Regions from separate parts of the Thioclava sp. 'Guangxiensis' genome, predicted to be linked through region 2. Evidence: riboswitches for the same ligand, from Rfam matches in the RefSeq annotation. Region 2 holds a riboswitch; the other holds the start of a gene.
The links. Region 2 has a riboswitch for thiamine pyrophosphate ahead of thiB (thiamine ABC transporter substrate binding subunit). Riboswitches for the same ligand answer to the same signal wherever they lie in the genome.
Positions count from the first base shown of each region.

Region 1: another riboswitch for thiamine pyrophosphate. It lies ahead of thiC (phosphomethylpyrimidine synthase ThiC); the one in region 2 lies ahead of thiB (thiamine ABC transporter substrate binding subunit).

Region 1 covers NZ_CP155823.1:264,936-272,855, forward strand. The annotation lists gene ABEB22_RS14745 (aromatic acid/H+ symport family MFS transporter) at 1-462, shown strand, start outside; gene ABEB22_RS14750 (citrate/2-methylcitrate synthase) at 478-1,623, opposite strand; gene ABEB22_RS14755 (MFS transporter) at 1,842-3,206, shown strand; gene ABEB22_RS14760 (2-hydroxyacid dehydrogenase) at 3,262-4,212, shown strand; TPP riboswitch at 4,309-4,429, shown strand; gene thiC (phosphomethylpyrimidine synthase ThiC) at 4,542-6,326, shown strand; gene ABEB22_RS14770 (PLP-dependent aminotransferase family protein) at 6,558-7,760, shown strand; gene ABEB22_RS14775 (LysR family transcriptional regulator) at 7,918-7,920, shown strand, end outside.
Region 2 covers NZ_CP155822.1:740,136-748,377, reverse strand. The annotation lists gene ABEB22_RS03675 (ATP-binding cassette domain-containing protein) at 1-442, opposite strand, end outside; gene ABEB22_RS03670 (thiamine/thiamine pyrophosphate ABC transporter permease ThiP) at 426-1,961, opposite strand; gene thiB (thiamine ABC transporter substrate binding subunit) at 1,940-2,926, opposite strand; TPP riboswitch at 2,966-3,067, opposite strand; gene ABEB22_RS03660 (dicarboxylate/amino acid:cation symporter) at 3,134-4,465, opposite strand; gene aroC (chorismate synthase) at 4,680-5,783, shown strand; gene ABEB22_RS03650 (TetR/AcrR family transcriptional regulator) at 6,026-6,685, shown strand; gene ABEB22_RS03645 (NYN domain-containing protein) at 6,686-7,432, opposite strand; gene ABEB22_RS03640 (cytochrome c1) at 7,505-8,242, opposite strand, start outside.

The sequences.
Region 1 (7,920 bases), on a different replicon from region 2:
GCCGGCGCCGTGTGCGGGCTGTTGCTGGCCGGGCAGGTAGGCGACCGGATTGGCCTGAAAACCGCGGCCTTCACATGGTTCATCTGTGGCGCGGTGCTTCTGGCACTGCTGTCGGTCAAGATGCCGGGTGTGCTGCTTTATCCGGTTGTCTTTGTTACCGGCTGTTTCGTGTTTTCGGCGCAGGTGCTGGTTTATGCCTTCACCGCCGCCAATCACCCGCCGGGCATCCGGGCCACGGCGATCGGTATGTCTGCAGGTGTAGGCCGGATCGGCGCGATCCTCGGACCGCTGGCGGGCGGGATGCTGGTTTCGATGGGGATCGGTTACCCGTGGGGCTTCTATGCTTTTGCGCTGGTGGGCTTCCTCGGGGCACTGGCTCTGGCCTCGACCCGCGTGATGGGCAGCGACATCGTCGCCAAAACGGAGCCTGTACCGGACGATGTGGCCTCGCATAAGGCCTGACCTTCCAAAGGCGCGCTACGGCGCGCCTTTTTCTATCGGCAGGGCGGGGCCTGTATAATGCGCCCGCGGCCGGATCAGGCTGCCCGTCTCGATCTGTTCCAGCGCGTGGGCGAGCCAGCCCAGTGACCGCGCAATCGCGAATAGCGCAAAAGGCGCATCACCGGGCAACGCGCAATGATCGGCAAGTGCTGCGAGCGCCACATCGATTGTGGGCTCCTGACCGGTTCGCTCGCGCACATGAGCGATCAGGCCGGTGATCGCGGGGCTGGGACGGAAACAGCCCAGAAGGGCGCGCGCACGCGGATCGCCTTGGGGATAGAGCTTGTGACCAAACCCGGGCAGCGGCTCGCCGGTGCTCATCCAGCGGTTCACGGCAGGGACGATCCCCAGATGCAGGGCATCTTCGAGCACGGCTTTCACCCGCAATGTCATATCCCCATGCAACGGGCCTGAAAGCGCGGCCAGCCCCGAGAGTGCCGCTGCCTCGAAGGAGGCCCCTGTCGAGGCGGTCACGCGGGCGGCAAAGGCGGAGCTGGTCAGCTCCTGATCGGCAAGCGAAACCAGCGTGCGCCGGATCAGGTCGGCCTTGTCGGCACAGTTCCATGCCTGAGCCAGCCGCAGGTGCAGGGGCGCGGGGCCCTGCGGAAGATCGGCGAAGTTTCCGGCCACCAGCCCGACGATCCGTGCCATGGTCCGGTGCCGCGCATCGCGCGAAAGACTGCCCGAGGGGATGGCATGGGCCGCCTCTGCCGCCAATGCCTGAAAAACCCGCGCACGACCGGCATTGCCCGGATATGAGGGTATTGCGGGGAATTCGGGCAGCCGGTCCATCGCCCAGAGGAGCCGCGCCGTCTCCTCCAGAGACGCCGACTCGGCCAATGTTCCGACATTGACCCCACGGTAATACAATCGGCCCTGCGCGGTGGTCGAGATCATCGTCGAGATGATAGGTTCGCCCCATGACATGGTACTTGTGGCGATACTTGCCCGCCCGCGCCCGCGGCTCCGACGGTTGAGAAGAGCCGAAATATCCTCGCCATTATAAAGGTTTCGCCCCGATGTCTCAGGGTCAGGGCGGACCGTGATCTGGCCGCGGCTGACATAGGCGTAAAGCGTCTGCCGCCGGACCCCCAGCGCGTTGCTGGCTTCCTCTTGTGTCATCCAGTTTTTCATATTGACGATATTAATCAATGTTGACCCATGCTTGGCAAGGGCGCAGTTTATCTGCAATGAACGGGCAGGAGGGGACGCCCGGTTCGGAGGATGGTCCGCAGGATGGGACGCAGGTATGAGGATGCCTGCTTCCCGTAGCTTTTACGCTACACCCTGCGGCCGGTTTGGAGAGCGGTCACATTGCGGGGCCGCACGGGAGGACATCAATGACGTATTCGAGCTCTACGGAGCACGTGGCCGTAGACGCCGCGCGCCCGACGCATACCCGTTACTACATGCTGGGGTTGATCCTGTTTCTGGCGACGACCGCCTATGCCGACCGCTCAATCCTGTCGATCGCGGGCTCGGGCATCAAGGCGGAGTTCGGTCTCAGCCCGATGCAACTGGGTTATGTGTTATCGGCCTTCAGCTGGGCCTATGTGATCGGTCAGATCCCGGGCGGGATGCTGCTGGATAAATTCGGCACCAAGATGATCTATGGCGTAGCACTGGTCCTGTGGTCCATCGCCACCTTCCTTGTGGGGTTGGTCGGCGAGGTGACCACCGAACTATCGGTTGCGCTGGGGCTCCTTTTCGTGCTGCGCTTCGCCTTGGGATTGATCGAGGCGCCGAGTTTTCCGGCGAATGCCCGTGTCGCGGTGATGTGGTTTCCGCGCGGGGAGCGGGGGCTTGCCACCTCGCTCTTTGCCTCGGCCTCCTATTTCGCGGTCGCGATCTATTCGCCGATCTCGGGCTGGCTGGTGCAGAGCTTCGGCTGGCCTGTGCCCTTCTTCACGCTGGGTGTGGTGGGTCTTCTGGCCGCGGTCGTGTGGTTCAAATTCATGAAGCCGCCGCGCGAGCATCGGGGCGTGAATGCCGCCGAGCTGGAGCTGATGGAAGCGGGCGGCGCGATGGTCGATATCGACAGCCAGCGCGAGCTGACCAACCGCCCCAAGGCCTCGGCCAAGATGTTCGGGCTGCTGCTGAGCAACCGCATGCTCTGGTGCGCCTATATCGGGCAATATTGCACCATCGCATTGAGCTATTTCTTCATCACATGGTTCCCGATCTATCTGGTGCAGGCGCGGGGCATGAACATCATGGAGGCGGGCTTTGCCACCATGCTTCCGGCCATCGCGGGCTTTATCGGCGGCATCACGGGCGGCTCGGTATCGGATGCGCTGATCCGCAATGGCTGGAGCGTGTCGCGGGGCCGCAAGACGCCCTATGTGCTGGGTATGCTGATCGGGTGTTCTATCGTTCTGGCGGCGTTCAGCAACTCCAACATCATGATCGTGGCGCTGATGGGGCTTGCCTTCTTCGGCAAGGGCATGGCCGCAGGCTCGGGCACATGGGCCGTGATCTCGGATACTGCGCCGCGTGAGGCTGTGGGTCTGGCCGGTGCGATCTTCAACTGCATCGGCAATGTGGGAGGCATTATCACCCCCATCGTCTTCGGTTACACCGTGCAGGTGACGGGCGGCTATACCGTGGGGCTCTATTTCGTGGCCGCGCATTGCCTTGTGGCAGCGATCCTCTTTGCCTTCGTGATGGGCCCGATCAAACGTGTCGAGAGCGGCGCGCAGGGCTGAGAGCATTTACAAAAGGGCCTGCGGGATGCTGCGGGCCCCTTCGTCCATGGAGATTATGATGACCAAACCTGTTGTGTTGAAAGCTGCCAAACTGCCACAGACCACCGGCGCCGAGCTGGAAGAGCTGTTCGATCTGCGCATTCTGCCGGAGAGTGATCCTGCGGCATGGCTTGCGCAAAACGGCAAGGGCGTGCGGGGGCTTGCGCTGCGTAAGACCATCGTAGATCAGGCGCTTCTCGATGCGCTGCCCGATCTGGAGGTCATCGCAAGCTATAGCGCGGGGCTCGACAATGTCGATGTGCCGGCCGTCAAGGCGCGTGGCATCAAACTCCTGAATACCTCGCATATTCTGGCCGAAGATGTGGCCAATGCCGCGCTCGGGCTGGCGCTGGCGGTCACCCGTGATCTGGTGCAGGCGGATGGCTTCGTGCGGACAGGAAAATGGCCCGAGCAGCCGCAATACAAACTCGGACGTTCGATCTCGCAAATGGATGTAGGAATTGTCGGGCTCGGCACGATCGGCAAGGCGCTAGCGCGCAGGCTGGAGGCCATGGGCGCACGGATCCATTACCAGGGCCCGAACCGCAAGCCTGTGGAGTATACCTATCACACAAGCGCGGTGTCGCTGGCCGAGGCCTGCGATCTGGTGATCCTGACCTGCCCGCTGACCGAGGCCACCCGCCATTCTTTCGGGGCCGCGGAGATCGCGGCGCTGGGGCCGCGCGGGTTCCTCGTCAATGTGGCGCGGGGGCCGGTGGTCGATGAGGCGGCCCTTCTGGAGGCCATGGCCCGCGACGGGCTGGCGGGGGCCGCACTTGATGTGTTCGAGCACGAGCCGCAGGTGCCGCAGGCCTTTATCGATGATCCGCGCCTGATCCTGACCCCGCATCTGGGCTCGGGCACCGAGGAGACCCGTCAGGCGATGGCCGATTATGTTGTCGATGCCCTGGCCGAACATTTCGGACAGAACAGTCCGCGGACCGCGCGCCCTCTGGCACAGGTCTGACCCCTTTCCCCGCCGCACTGGTCCATTTCGCGGCGGGGAAACCCGCAAGGTCCCCGCAGAGGCCCATTGACGCCGCCTCGATTTTCGGCAAGTCTGCACCCACGTCAGGGGAGTCCCGCCCAAGGGACTGAGAGGCTGATTGGAAGTAATTCCGGTGACGCGACCCTTTGAACCTGACCCAGTTGATGCTGGCGTAGGAAGACCGAAGGGCAATTCCGCATCCATGTCTCATGGGCGGTCCTTTCGGGCCGCTCCGGCCCATTTCCGGGTCAGCTGTGGCCTATTCCCTCGCAGTTTTTGGTTGGGTCTTTTCGTAAGAGGAGACCGACATGAAAGACATCATCCCGACCATCACCACAGGCGCGTTGATTGGTTCGCGCAAGGTGCATAAGGAAGGTAATATCCACGCGCTGCGCGTGCCCATGCGCGAGATCGAGATCTCGAATGAAGAGGCGCTCTGTGTCTATGACAGTTCGGGGCCCTATACCGATCCGGCCGCCCGGATCGACATCGCCAAAGGCCTGCCCGAGACCCGTGGCGGCTGGCTGCAGGCACGCGGCGAGATCGAGGAATACGAGGGCCGCGCCATTACCGATGCCGATAACGGTTTCGCCAAGGGCGACCGTCTGGTAGCGCCGTTCCCCGTGCAGCGCCCGCCGCTGCGGGCCGTGGGTGACCGCGCGGTGACGCAGCTGGCATATGCGCGCGCAGGGATCATCACTCCCGAGATGGAGTTTGTGGCGATCCGCGAGAACGAGGGCCGTATGGCCGCTTATACGCGCGACGGTGACCCGATGGGCGCGACCCTCCCCGATCTGGTGACGCCCGAATTCGTGCGGACCGAGATTGCCGAGGGCCGCGCGATTATCCCCGCCAATATTAACCACCGCGAGCTGGAACCGATGATCATCGGGCGTAACTTCAAGGTGAAGATCAACGCCAATATCGGCAATTCGGCGGTGACCTCCTCGATGGAGGAAGAGGTCGAGAAGATGGTCTGGGCGATCCGCTGGGGCGGGGACACGGTGATGGACCTCTCGACGGGCCGCAATATCCACAATATCCGCGACTGGATCATCCGCAACTCTCCGGTGCCGATCGGCACGGTGCCGCTCTATCAGGCGCTGGAAAAGGTGGGCGGCGTGGCCGAGGATCTCACTTGGGAGATCTTCCGCGACACGCTGATCGAGCAGGCCGAGCAGGGGGTGGACTACTTCACCATCCATGCGGGCGTGCGTCTGCATATGATCCCGATGACCGCCAAACGCGTTACCGGCATCGTCTCGCGCGGCGGCTCGATCATGGCGAAATGGTGTCTGCACCATCACCGCGAGAGCTTCCTCTACGAGCATTTCGACGAGATCTGCGATATCTGCCGCCGCTATGATGTGAGTTTCTCGCTGGGGGACGGCCTGCGCCCAGGCTCGATTGCCGATGCCAATGACGAGGCGCAATTCGCCGAGCTGCGCACGCTGGGGGAACTCACCAAGATCGCATGGGCCAAGGACTGTCAGGTGATGATCGAGGGGCCGGGCCATGTGGCCATGCACAAGATCAAGGCAAATATGGACGAGCAGCTCAAGCACTGCCACGAGGCGCCTTTCTACACGCTCGGACCGCTGACTACCGATATCGCGCCGGGATATGACCATATCACCTCGGCGATTGGTGCGGCGATGATCGGTTGGTTCGGCACCGCGATGCTGTGCTATGTGACGCCGAAAGAGCATCTGGGCCTGCCCGACCGTGACGATGTGAAAACGGGCGTGATCACCTATAAGCTGGCCGCTCATGCGGCGGACCTTGCCAAGGGCCATCCGGGTGCGCAGCGGCGCGATGACGCGATCAGCCGTGCGCGCTTCGAGTTCCGCTGGGAGGACCAGTTCAATATCGGGCTCGATCCCGATACCGCGCGGTCCATGCATGACGAGACCATGCCGGCCGAGGCCCATAAGGTCGCGCATTTCTGCTCGATGTGCGGGCCGAAATTCTGTTCGATGAAGATCAGCCATGACATCCGCGCCGAGGCGCAGCGGCAGGAGGGCATGGACAAAATGGCCGAGAAATTCCGCGAGGGCGGGGCGCTCTATATCCCCGAGCCAAGCGAGGCCTGATCAACCCAAAGCTGCGGACGTGGAAATTATTTTGCGTCCGTGGCGCCCTGTTTGTAATATTGCTCTCGTTTTTATGACCGATGCGTAGGTTTTCTGTGCATCATCTCACCTTTGCCCGTCTTGCGAAGGGTTACGTTAGGCGCTAACGCTGCACGGACCCGAAGGGTATTAAGTGAAAAAGGGCGGCCTGTAAGGGCAGTGCGCGCCCGGACGAGACGCAGGAGACGTAAAATGGACTGGACGAAAGTGCTCGCACGCCGCGCGGGCCGGATGAAAGCCTCGGAGATCCGGGAGCTGCTGAAACTTCTCGACCAGCCCGATATCATTTCCTTCGCGGGCGGCATTCCCGACCCGACCCTGTTCCCGAGCACGGCCTATTCCGACGCCTTTGCCGCGACGATGGCCGATAATAACGGCCATGCGGCGCTGCAATATTCGGTCTCCGAAGGTTACCGTCCGCTACGCGAATGGCTGGTGGGCGAGATGGAAAAGATCGGCGTGCCTTGCGCGGTCGATAATATCATGATCACCTCCGGCTCGCAGCAGGCGCTCGACTATCTTGGCAAGCTGATGCTGACCGAGAACGATACTGCCGCCGTGATGCGCCCGACCTATCTGGGTGCTCTGGGTGCGTTCAATGCCTATGAGCCGCGCTACATCCCGCTCGATCCGATGTCGAATATCGACCCCGAGACGCTGAAAGCCGAGGCCAAAGCCGCCGGCGGCGAGGTGAAGTTCGCCTATCTCTCGGCCGATTTCGCCAACCCCACTGGCGAGACCATCCCGCGCGAGGGCCGCGAGCGTGTGCTCGATCAGGCCGAGGCGCTCGATTGCGCGATCATCGAGGATGGCGCTTATCAGAACCTGCGCTTCGATGGCGAGGCGATCCCTCCGATTCTCGCACTCGATATCGAGCGTAAAGGCGGCATCGAGAATACCCGTACGATCTATTGCGGTTCCTTCTCGAAGACCCTGGCACCGGGCCTGCGGGTGGGCTGGGTCGTGGCGGCCAAGCCCGTGATCGACCGGTTGGTGCTGATGAAACAGGCCGCCGATCTGCATTCGCCGACCCTCAACCAGATCGTGACCAACCATGTTGCCCGCGCGATCTTCCACGAGCATGTGGCCAAGATCAAAGCAGTCTATGCCTCCCGCCGCGACCGGATGATTGCCGCGCTCGAGCGCGAGATGCCGGCTTCGGTCAGCTTCACCCGCCCCGAGGGCGGTATGTTCATCTGGCTGACATTCGACCCCAAGCTGAACGGCGCCGAGCTTCTGGCGAAAGCCGTGCGCGACGAGAAGGTGGCCTTTGTTCCGGGCGGGGCGTTCCATGCCGATGGTTCAGGCCAGAACACGCTGCGGCTGAGCTATTCCTGTGCCAGCGACGAACAGATCGACGAGGGCATCGCGCGGATCGGCCGCATCCTGCGCTAACCGCCCGCACGTCATCCCGCCCCCGCTTTCCAGAAAGCGGGGGCTTTTTGATGGGCGTCATGCGTGCTGAAACCGGTCTTGCGATCCGGCCAGAGGACGCTAGATTGCCGTCGCGACAGTCCGGCGGCATGTCGACCGCGCAACCAGCAGGCCCCGCATG
Region 2 (8,242 bases):
GGTTGCGCAAGAGTGCACGGGCCAGCGCTGCGCGGCTTTGCTGGCCGCCTGACAGCTCGGCGGGCCTGCGCGGACCGAGCCCCGCAAGCCCCGTGGCCTCGAGCACGGTTTCGATCCGCGCCCGGTCTGCGGCCGAGAGGTTCAGCCGCGGGGAGATGCCGAGACCGAGATTTTGCGCGATGGTGAGATGGGGAAAGAGGTTCTGGTCCTGAAAGAGGATCGAGAGCGGGCGTTTGCCCGTGGGCTGGGCGACCAGATCCTGCCCCTGCCAGAGGATACGCCCGCTTTCGAGAGGGAATAGCCCCGCGATGGCGGCCAGCAGGGTGGATTTGCCCGCCCCCGACGGTCCGATCAGCGCCGTATGCTGGCCTGCCCCGATGGTGAGGTCGGCGCACAGGCTCCAGTCGTCCTGATGCAGGGTGATGTTATCGAGGGCCAGCATGATGTCCGATCCGGTCGAAAAGGGCGAAAAGCCCGAAGGTGAGGGTAAGAAGCAGGGTCGCGGCGGCGGCGGCCTGATCGAGGCGGTAGCTGCCCATCAGCTGGAAGATGGCCAAGGGCAGGGTGCGGGTCTGGCCATCGGAAAACAGCGTGATCACGCCGAGATCCCCCATCGAGAAAGCACAGGCAAGCCCCGCCGAAAAGCCCAGAGGGCGGGCGAGGCGCGGCAGGGTAAGGAACCGCAGCTTGGCTGCGCCGCCCATATCGAGCGATGTGGCGAGTCGGTCGTAATCGGCCTGAAGCGCGTGGATCTCGGGCAGGAGGAGGCGTGTGACGAAAGGCAGCGACAGGGTTGCGTTGACCACCAGCGTGACGGGGATCAGGAGGCTGGTGGGGGCGGCAAAGGGCTGGATCATCAGGAACAGCCCCGTGCCCAGCACCAGACCGGAGGCCGCAAGCGGCAGCATGGCAGCACCTTCCGTCCAGCGGTGGCGTGGTGCGTGAAGGGCGAGCGTCATTGCGAGCGTCAGCGTCAGTGCCGTGGACCCCAGCGCGATGGTGAGCGAGGTCAGCGCGGCCTGCCAGACCATGGGCGGCATCGTGGCCAGCGCGGGCAGCCCGCGCCAGAGGATCAGCGCGATGGGCAGGAGAAGGAACAGGGCCGAGGCCGCGATGATGGCCGCATCGGCCCATTGCGCCAGCCGGGTCGAGGGGGCGAAGAGGGCGGGCCGGTCGAGCCCTGCGCCGAAGGCCGCGGGGGCCGAGAGCTTTGCCCCTATGCCCACGGCCATCAGGCACAGGGCCACCTGCACCAGCGCGAGGCTGGCGGCGCGGCCTGTGTCATAGTCGAAACGGAAAGCCTGATAGATGGCCAGTTCGACCGTCGTGGCCGAGGGGCCACCGCCCAAAGTCAGTGCCACCGCAAAACTGCCCAGACAGACGAGGAAGATCGCCACGAACGCGCCGGGCAGGGTGGCGCGCAGCATCGGGCGTTCGAGATGGCGCCACATCGCGGCCCCGTCGAAATCGAGCGTGGCGGCAAGGCGCAGGCGCTCGGCGGGGATCGATTGCCAGCCCTGCAGCACCATGCGGGTCGCAAGCGGCAGGTTGAAGAACACATGGGCCAGAATGACCCCATGCGGGCCATAGATGGTGAGCGTGGGCAGGCCAATCCCTCCGAGCGCCTGATTGAGGAGCCCGCTGCGGCCGAAGACCGCCAGCAGCCCCAGAATGGCCGCGATCACCGGCAGGATGAAGGGCGCGCCGAGCGCGGTGATCAGCACAGTGCGCCCGACAAACCGCCGTCGCGCCAGCGCCCGCGCCAGCGGCACGGCCAGCGCACAGGAGATCAGCGCCGAGAGCGCCGCCTGCCAGAGGGTGAACCAGAGCGCTTGCAGGTCCGATCCGCGCAAAGCAGTGAGACCGCCCCCATGGAGGGCGGTCGCAAGGATTGGCCCGAGCACCAGAAGCACTGGCACCAGAGCCGCGCAAAGGGCGATCAGCGGAAGGCGGCGAGCCATTCGTCAAGCGCGGGCTGGCGCAGGGCCTCGGCCTCGTCTTCGCTGTAGAAGATGGTCTTTGCAGGGCGGGGCAGGTCCGCGAATTCCTTGGGCAGGAAGCCGTCCTTGATGATGGCGGGATAGGACCAGTTCGCGGTGGCGATCATTCCCTGGAAATCATCCGAGAGCACATAATCCATGAAATCCTGCGCCAGTTCGGGATGTTTCGAGCTTTTCAGCTGGGCCACCAGCTCGGCCATGAAATAATGGCCCTCGGGGAAGATGGCGGCGGCCTTGGTATCATCATTCTCGGCGATGATGTGATAGGCGGGGGAGGTGGTGTAGCTCAGCACCATATCCACCTCGCCATCGGTAAAGAGACCATAGCTCTCCGACCAGCCGGGCGTCACGGTCAGCACCTTGGGCTTCAGCTTGGCCCAAGCCTCGGGGGCCTTATCGCCATAGACGGCCTTCACCCATAGCAGCAGCGCGAGCCCCGACACGGAGGAGCGCGGGTCCTGAATGGCGATTTTCAGATCATCGGGGGCGTTGAGCAGATCATCGAATGATTTCGGCGGGGTCTTCAGCTTGGTCTTGTCGTAGATGAAGGCGGTTTCCGACCAGTTGAAGGGGACGAAGGTATCATCGGTCCATTTGATCGGCAGGGTCAGGCGCGAATTATCCTCGTTCGAGGGCGCAAAGAGGCCGGTCTTGCGGGCGCGGGCGGTCTGGTCGGTATTGAGCCCGATCACCACATCCGCCTTGGTGTTCTTGCCCTCCAGCATGATGCGCGAGAGCACATCGCCCGCCACGAATTGCAGATCGCAGCCGCATTGCGCCTCGAAGCCTTTTTCGATCTGCGGGCCGGGGCCCCATTCCGAGGTGAAATAATCGGGCGCATAGACGGTCAGGACGGGTGTGTCCTCGGCCTGTGCGGTGGTTGCCATGCCTGCCAGAAAGGCCAAGCCAATAAGGGATCTTCTCATCTGTGCTCCTCCAGATCCGCAGGAAAGGAGGGCGCAATGGGTGCGTCCCGTGACCTTCCCTCCGCCGGTGCTAACCGGTTCAGGTTCGACGGGTTCGCCAAAGGCATCTCAGCCGGATCACCGGCACCCCGAGGTTATGGGCCAGATATATTGCACGGGGCGCGTTCTCAGACAAGGTGTCGCGGGCGCGCCCCCCGTGCCGCGGTGTCAGTGCGGGCGGGCGTATTCGGCCAGCTCTGCCTCGGCGGCGGGGTCGATGCCCAGATCGTCATCGGCGGTGCCGGCAAGCGGGTTCTCGTAGGTCGCCATATCCAGCTGCCCCTCGGTCTTGGCCACGATTGTGGTGACCACAGCATCACCTGTGATGTTCACCGCAGTGCGGATCATATCCATCAGGCGGTCGACGCCCAAGATCAGCGCGATGCCCTCGATCGGCAGGCCGACCTGACCCAGCACCATGGTCAGCATCACCAGACCCACACCCGGCACACCGGCGGTGCCGATGGAGGCCAGAACGGCCATGGCGATCACCGTCAGATAGCCGCCGAGCCCCAGATCGATGCCATAGACATTGGCAAGGAACACCGTGGCCACCCCCTGCATGATCGCGGTGCCGTCCATGTTGATGGTGGCGCCGAAGGGAATGCAGAAGGAGGCGACCGAGTTCTTGGCGCCCATGCGTTCCGTCACGCAGCGTAGCGTCACGGGGATGGTGGCATTGGAGGAGGCGGTCGAGAAGGCGAAGATCTGCGCGGGGCGGATCTTCTTCATGAAGGTGATGGGATTAAGCCCCGAGAAGACCTTGAGGATGATCATCAGCGTGACAAACAGATGCAGGAACAGCGCCCCCGTCAGGGTCAACACATAGGTCAGCACCGGCAGGAACAGGTCGATCCCCTGTTCGGCGAAGGTTTTGGTGATCAGGCAGAAAACGCCGATGGGGGCGAAGGCCATGACGATGGAGACGATCTTCATCATCACCTCGTTCATATATTCACAACCCGCGACGAAGGCCTTGGATTTCTCGCCCAGCATGAGGACGGCCACGCCAAGGATGATCGTATAGAAGATGATCTGCAGCATCTCGCCGCTGGCGAAGGCCTGCACCGGATTGGTCGGCACGATCCCTGCGAATACATCCCAGACCGAGGGGGCTTCCTTGGCGGTGACGCCCGACGTGTCCACGCCCTCCATGGTGAACCCGTTGCCCGGCCCCACGAGTTTGGCGATGAGGATCGCGATGGCGATCGCGATGGCGGTGGTCATGATATAGAGCCCGAAACTCTTGCCCCCCACGCGGCCCAGCACGCGGATATCGCCGATCCCCGTGACCCCGCAGATCAGCGAGAAGAACACCAGAGGCACGACAAGCATCTTCAGCGCATTGACGAACATCTTGCCGATCATCGCCAGAAGGCCGCCGGTAATATAGGTCGAGATAAAATCCGAGCCGATCTGGTTGAAAATCACACCCAATACGATGCCCGCTCCCATAGCGGTCATAATCTGTGTCGTCAGCGACATGCGTTTGCTGGCCATGCGCCTGATCTCCCTGTTGTGATGGGTCCAGTGTGGCGCGCGGCTCCCGTTCCGCGAGCGCCGAGTGACCCGTGAGCCTGCCTATCATGCGGGGTAACGCACAGATTGCCTAGAGGGGAAGCAGTTGCTACATCGGTGCCAGCCTTTTATGCAGGCTGGAATCGGGCTTTGATGCCCCCAAACCGGATCTGGCGCGTAATCAGGGAGCTGCCCCATGTCGTATAATACTTTCGGACATCTGTTCCGCGTCACCACTTGGGGCGAGAGCCACGGTCCCGCGCTCGGGGCCACCGTCGATGGCTGCCCCCCGGGTATCGAGATTTCGGAAGAATTCATTCAGGTCTTTCTCGACCGTCGCCGTCCGGGGCAGTCGAAAGAGACCACCCAGCGCAAGGAAGCCGATGCCGTGCGCATCCTTTCGGGCGTTTTCGAGGGGAAAACCACCGGCACACCGATCCAGCTGATGATCGAGAATACCGACCAGCGCTCCAAGGATTATGGCGAGATCGCGCGCCAGTTCCGTCCCGGTCACGCCGATCTGGCCTATTTCCAGAAATACGGCATCCGTGATTACCGCGGCGGCGGACGTTCTTCGGCGCGCGAGACGGCGGCACGGGTCGCGGCAGGCGGTGTGGCGCAGGCCGTGCTGCGCCAGCTGGTGCCCGAGCTGAAGATCACCGGATACATGGTGCAGATGGGGGTGAAGCACATCAACCGCGCCCGTTTCGACGAGACCCAGATCCTGAAGAATCCCTTCTTCATCCCCGATGCGGATGTGGTCGATGAATGGGCGGATTACCTGCAGGCGATCCGCAAGCAGCATTCCTCGGTCGGTGCCAAGATCGAGGTTACGGCCACGGGCGTGCCTGCAGGGCTCGGCGCGCCGATCTATGCCAAGATGGACACCGATCTGGCAGCGGCGATGATGTCGATCAACGCCGTGAAGGGCGTCGAGATCGGCGAGGGCATGGACGCGGCCAATCTGACCGGTATCGAGAATGCCGACGAGATCGTGATGGGCGAGAACGGGCCGGAATATCTGACCAACCATGCGGGCGGTATCCTTGGCGGGATCACCACCGGACAGCCGGTTATCGTGCGCTTCTCGGTCAAGCCGACCTCGTCGATCCTGACACCGCGCCAGTCTATCAACCTTGATGGCGAGGCCGTGGAAGTGGTGACCAAAGGCCGCCATGACCCCTGCGTGGGCATCCGCGCGGTGCCGGTGGCCGAGGCGATGGCCGCGTGCGTCATTCTCGACCATCTGCTGATGGATCGCGGTCAGACCGGTGGCCTGCGCGGTCGGATCGGCCGCTAGCATTTGCCCGGGACGCGGGCGCCTCGGTTCGCGCGAACCGAGGCTTTAGGTGCTGCAGAGCATGCTGTTTCGGGTGGCCGACTGACCGGATGTGCCACAGAAGAAGGCGGTTATCCGCAAGCAGGGCGAATCTGCATGCGATTCGTGTCTGTCTTGCGGATGTGCACGGAAAGTAACCTTGCACATGGATCCCCTTTCCCCTCTAAACCGTTCTGTCTATATTGACGGAAAAAGGGTGTCCCATGTCGAATTCCTGTAAAGCGCCAGCTAAGGACGCATGTATCCGCCGCGGACGCAAGTTCGATCAGGTGCTGGAAGGCGCGCGCAAGGTGTTCCTGCGCGACGGGTTCGAGGGGGCTTCGGTCGATGACATCGCGCGCGAGGCGGGCGTCTCCAAGGCGACGCTTTATAGTTACGTGTCGGACAAACGGCTGCTCTTTCTTGTGTTTGCCCAGCAGGAATGCGCGATGCAGGCACAAGCCTCCATGTCTCCTGTAGAGGCGATGGATGCGCCGATCCGCGATGTCCTGACCAGTGCAGCGGAGGAGTTGACCGCCTATATGTTTTCCGATTTCGGCCGCGATATCTTCCGCGTCTGCGTTGCCGAGGCGGACCGTTTCCCCGAGGTCGGGCGGCGGTTTTATGAAACCGGTCATGTCGTCGTGTGCGAAAAGCTGGCGGGGCTGATGCGCCGCGGGGTCGAGCGGGGCGAGCTGGCGATAGAGGATTTCGACTTTGCAGCAGAGCAGTTTCTGGAACTGTGCAAAGCCAATCTCCATGCCAAGATCGTATTCGGCTGCCCCGAGGCGATCTCGGAAGCAGGCCGGCAGCGCACGATCAAAGAGGCGGTCGAGATGTTTCTCGCCCGCTACGGCACCGCTTGCCGGTGCCGCGAGACGTAATCAGGCGCGATCGCGCACCTGCAGGCTGTTGCCCTCGCCCTTTTTCACCTCGAAGCGCCCCGTCTGGCGCAGGAGATCCGACAGCTTTGCCGCGCCATAGGTGCGGGTATCGAAATCGGGATTGGCCTGCATGATGAACTGGCCGATCTGGCCTAGCGAATACCACTCCTCTTCCAGCCCGATCCGTTTCATGGCGGCAGCCACCAGCGGAATGGCCTCCTTGGCACCCGGTTTCTCGGGACGGGCAGGGCGCGGCGCGGCCTCGGCCTGCGGGTCTGCGGGTTGTTCCGGCTCGGGCGTGGTCTCGCCCAGATTCTCCACATAGATGAAGCGTTTGCAGGCATTGCGGAAGGCTTCGGGCGTCTTTTTCTCGCCGATGCCGAACACATCGAGCCCCTGTTCGCGGATTCGCTGTGCAAGGCGGGTGAAATCGCTATCGGACGAGACCAGCACAAAGCCATCGAACCGTCCCGAATGCAGGAAATCCATCGCCGCGATCACCAGCGCGATATCGGAGGCGTTCTTGCCCTTGGTATTGGCGAATTGCTGGTCGGCCACGAGGCCCAGCGTATTGGCCTTCTTGGCCCAGCCGCCCAGACGCTGGGCGGACCAGTCGCCATAGATACGGCGGACGCTGGCCTCACCCAGCCCCGAGATCTCCTCGAAGATCGCCTCGGCATGGGTGGCGGGCATGTTATCGGCGTCGATCAGGACACACAGGCGGGCGGTTCGTTGGTTCTCGGGCATGGCATCCTCTTTTGACCTACCCTATCGCATCCGTGCCAAAAGGAAAATGCGCGCCCCGAGGGACGCGCATCTTTATTCTTCCGGTATATGCTCGCGGTAATCATCCTCGCGGAAACGGTCCTTGTAAGGCGCCCAGAGCCGTTTATTGGCAAGATAGAGCAGGATCGTCAGAAGCGAGAGGATCAGCACCGCCACAAAACCCCATCGCTTGCGGTCCACCAGCTTGGGCTCTGCCGCCCACATCAGGAAGGCCGACACATCGCGGGCCATCTGGTCCACCGTGGCGGGGGTGCCATCCTCGTAGTCGATCATATCCGCCATCAGCGGCGGCGGCATCTGCAGCGCGCCAGTCGGGAAGATATGGTTCTCGTAGAGGACATTGCCCGCCGTTTCGGTTTCCTCACCGGTATAGCCGGTCAGGAGCGAATAGATATATTCGGGGCCCCCCATGCCCTGCACAAGCTGCGCGATCCCCGTGCCATAGGGTCCGTGGAAGCCCGCACGCGATTTGGCCATCAGCGACAGATCGGGCGCACCGGCAGAGGTGTTGGCAGGGAAATGGTCGGTCTCCTTGCCCGCGCGCTCCTCGCCCGTCTCGGCATCTGTCACCGACATCTCGGCGGCATAGGCGCGGACCCAATCGGGGTTCATGGCCAGTCCGTCCTTGTCCGAGAGCGTGCGCAGCGCCACATATTTCAGCCCGTGGCAGGCCGAGCAGACCTCGCGATAGACCTGGAAGCCGCGGCGCAGCTGTTGCTGGTCATAGGTGCCGAAAGGGCCCTCGAAGCTGAAGGGGATATCGGTGACATG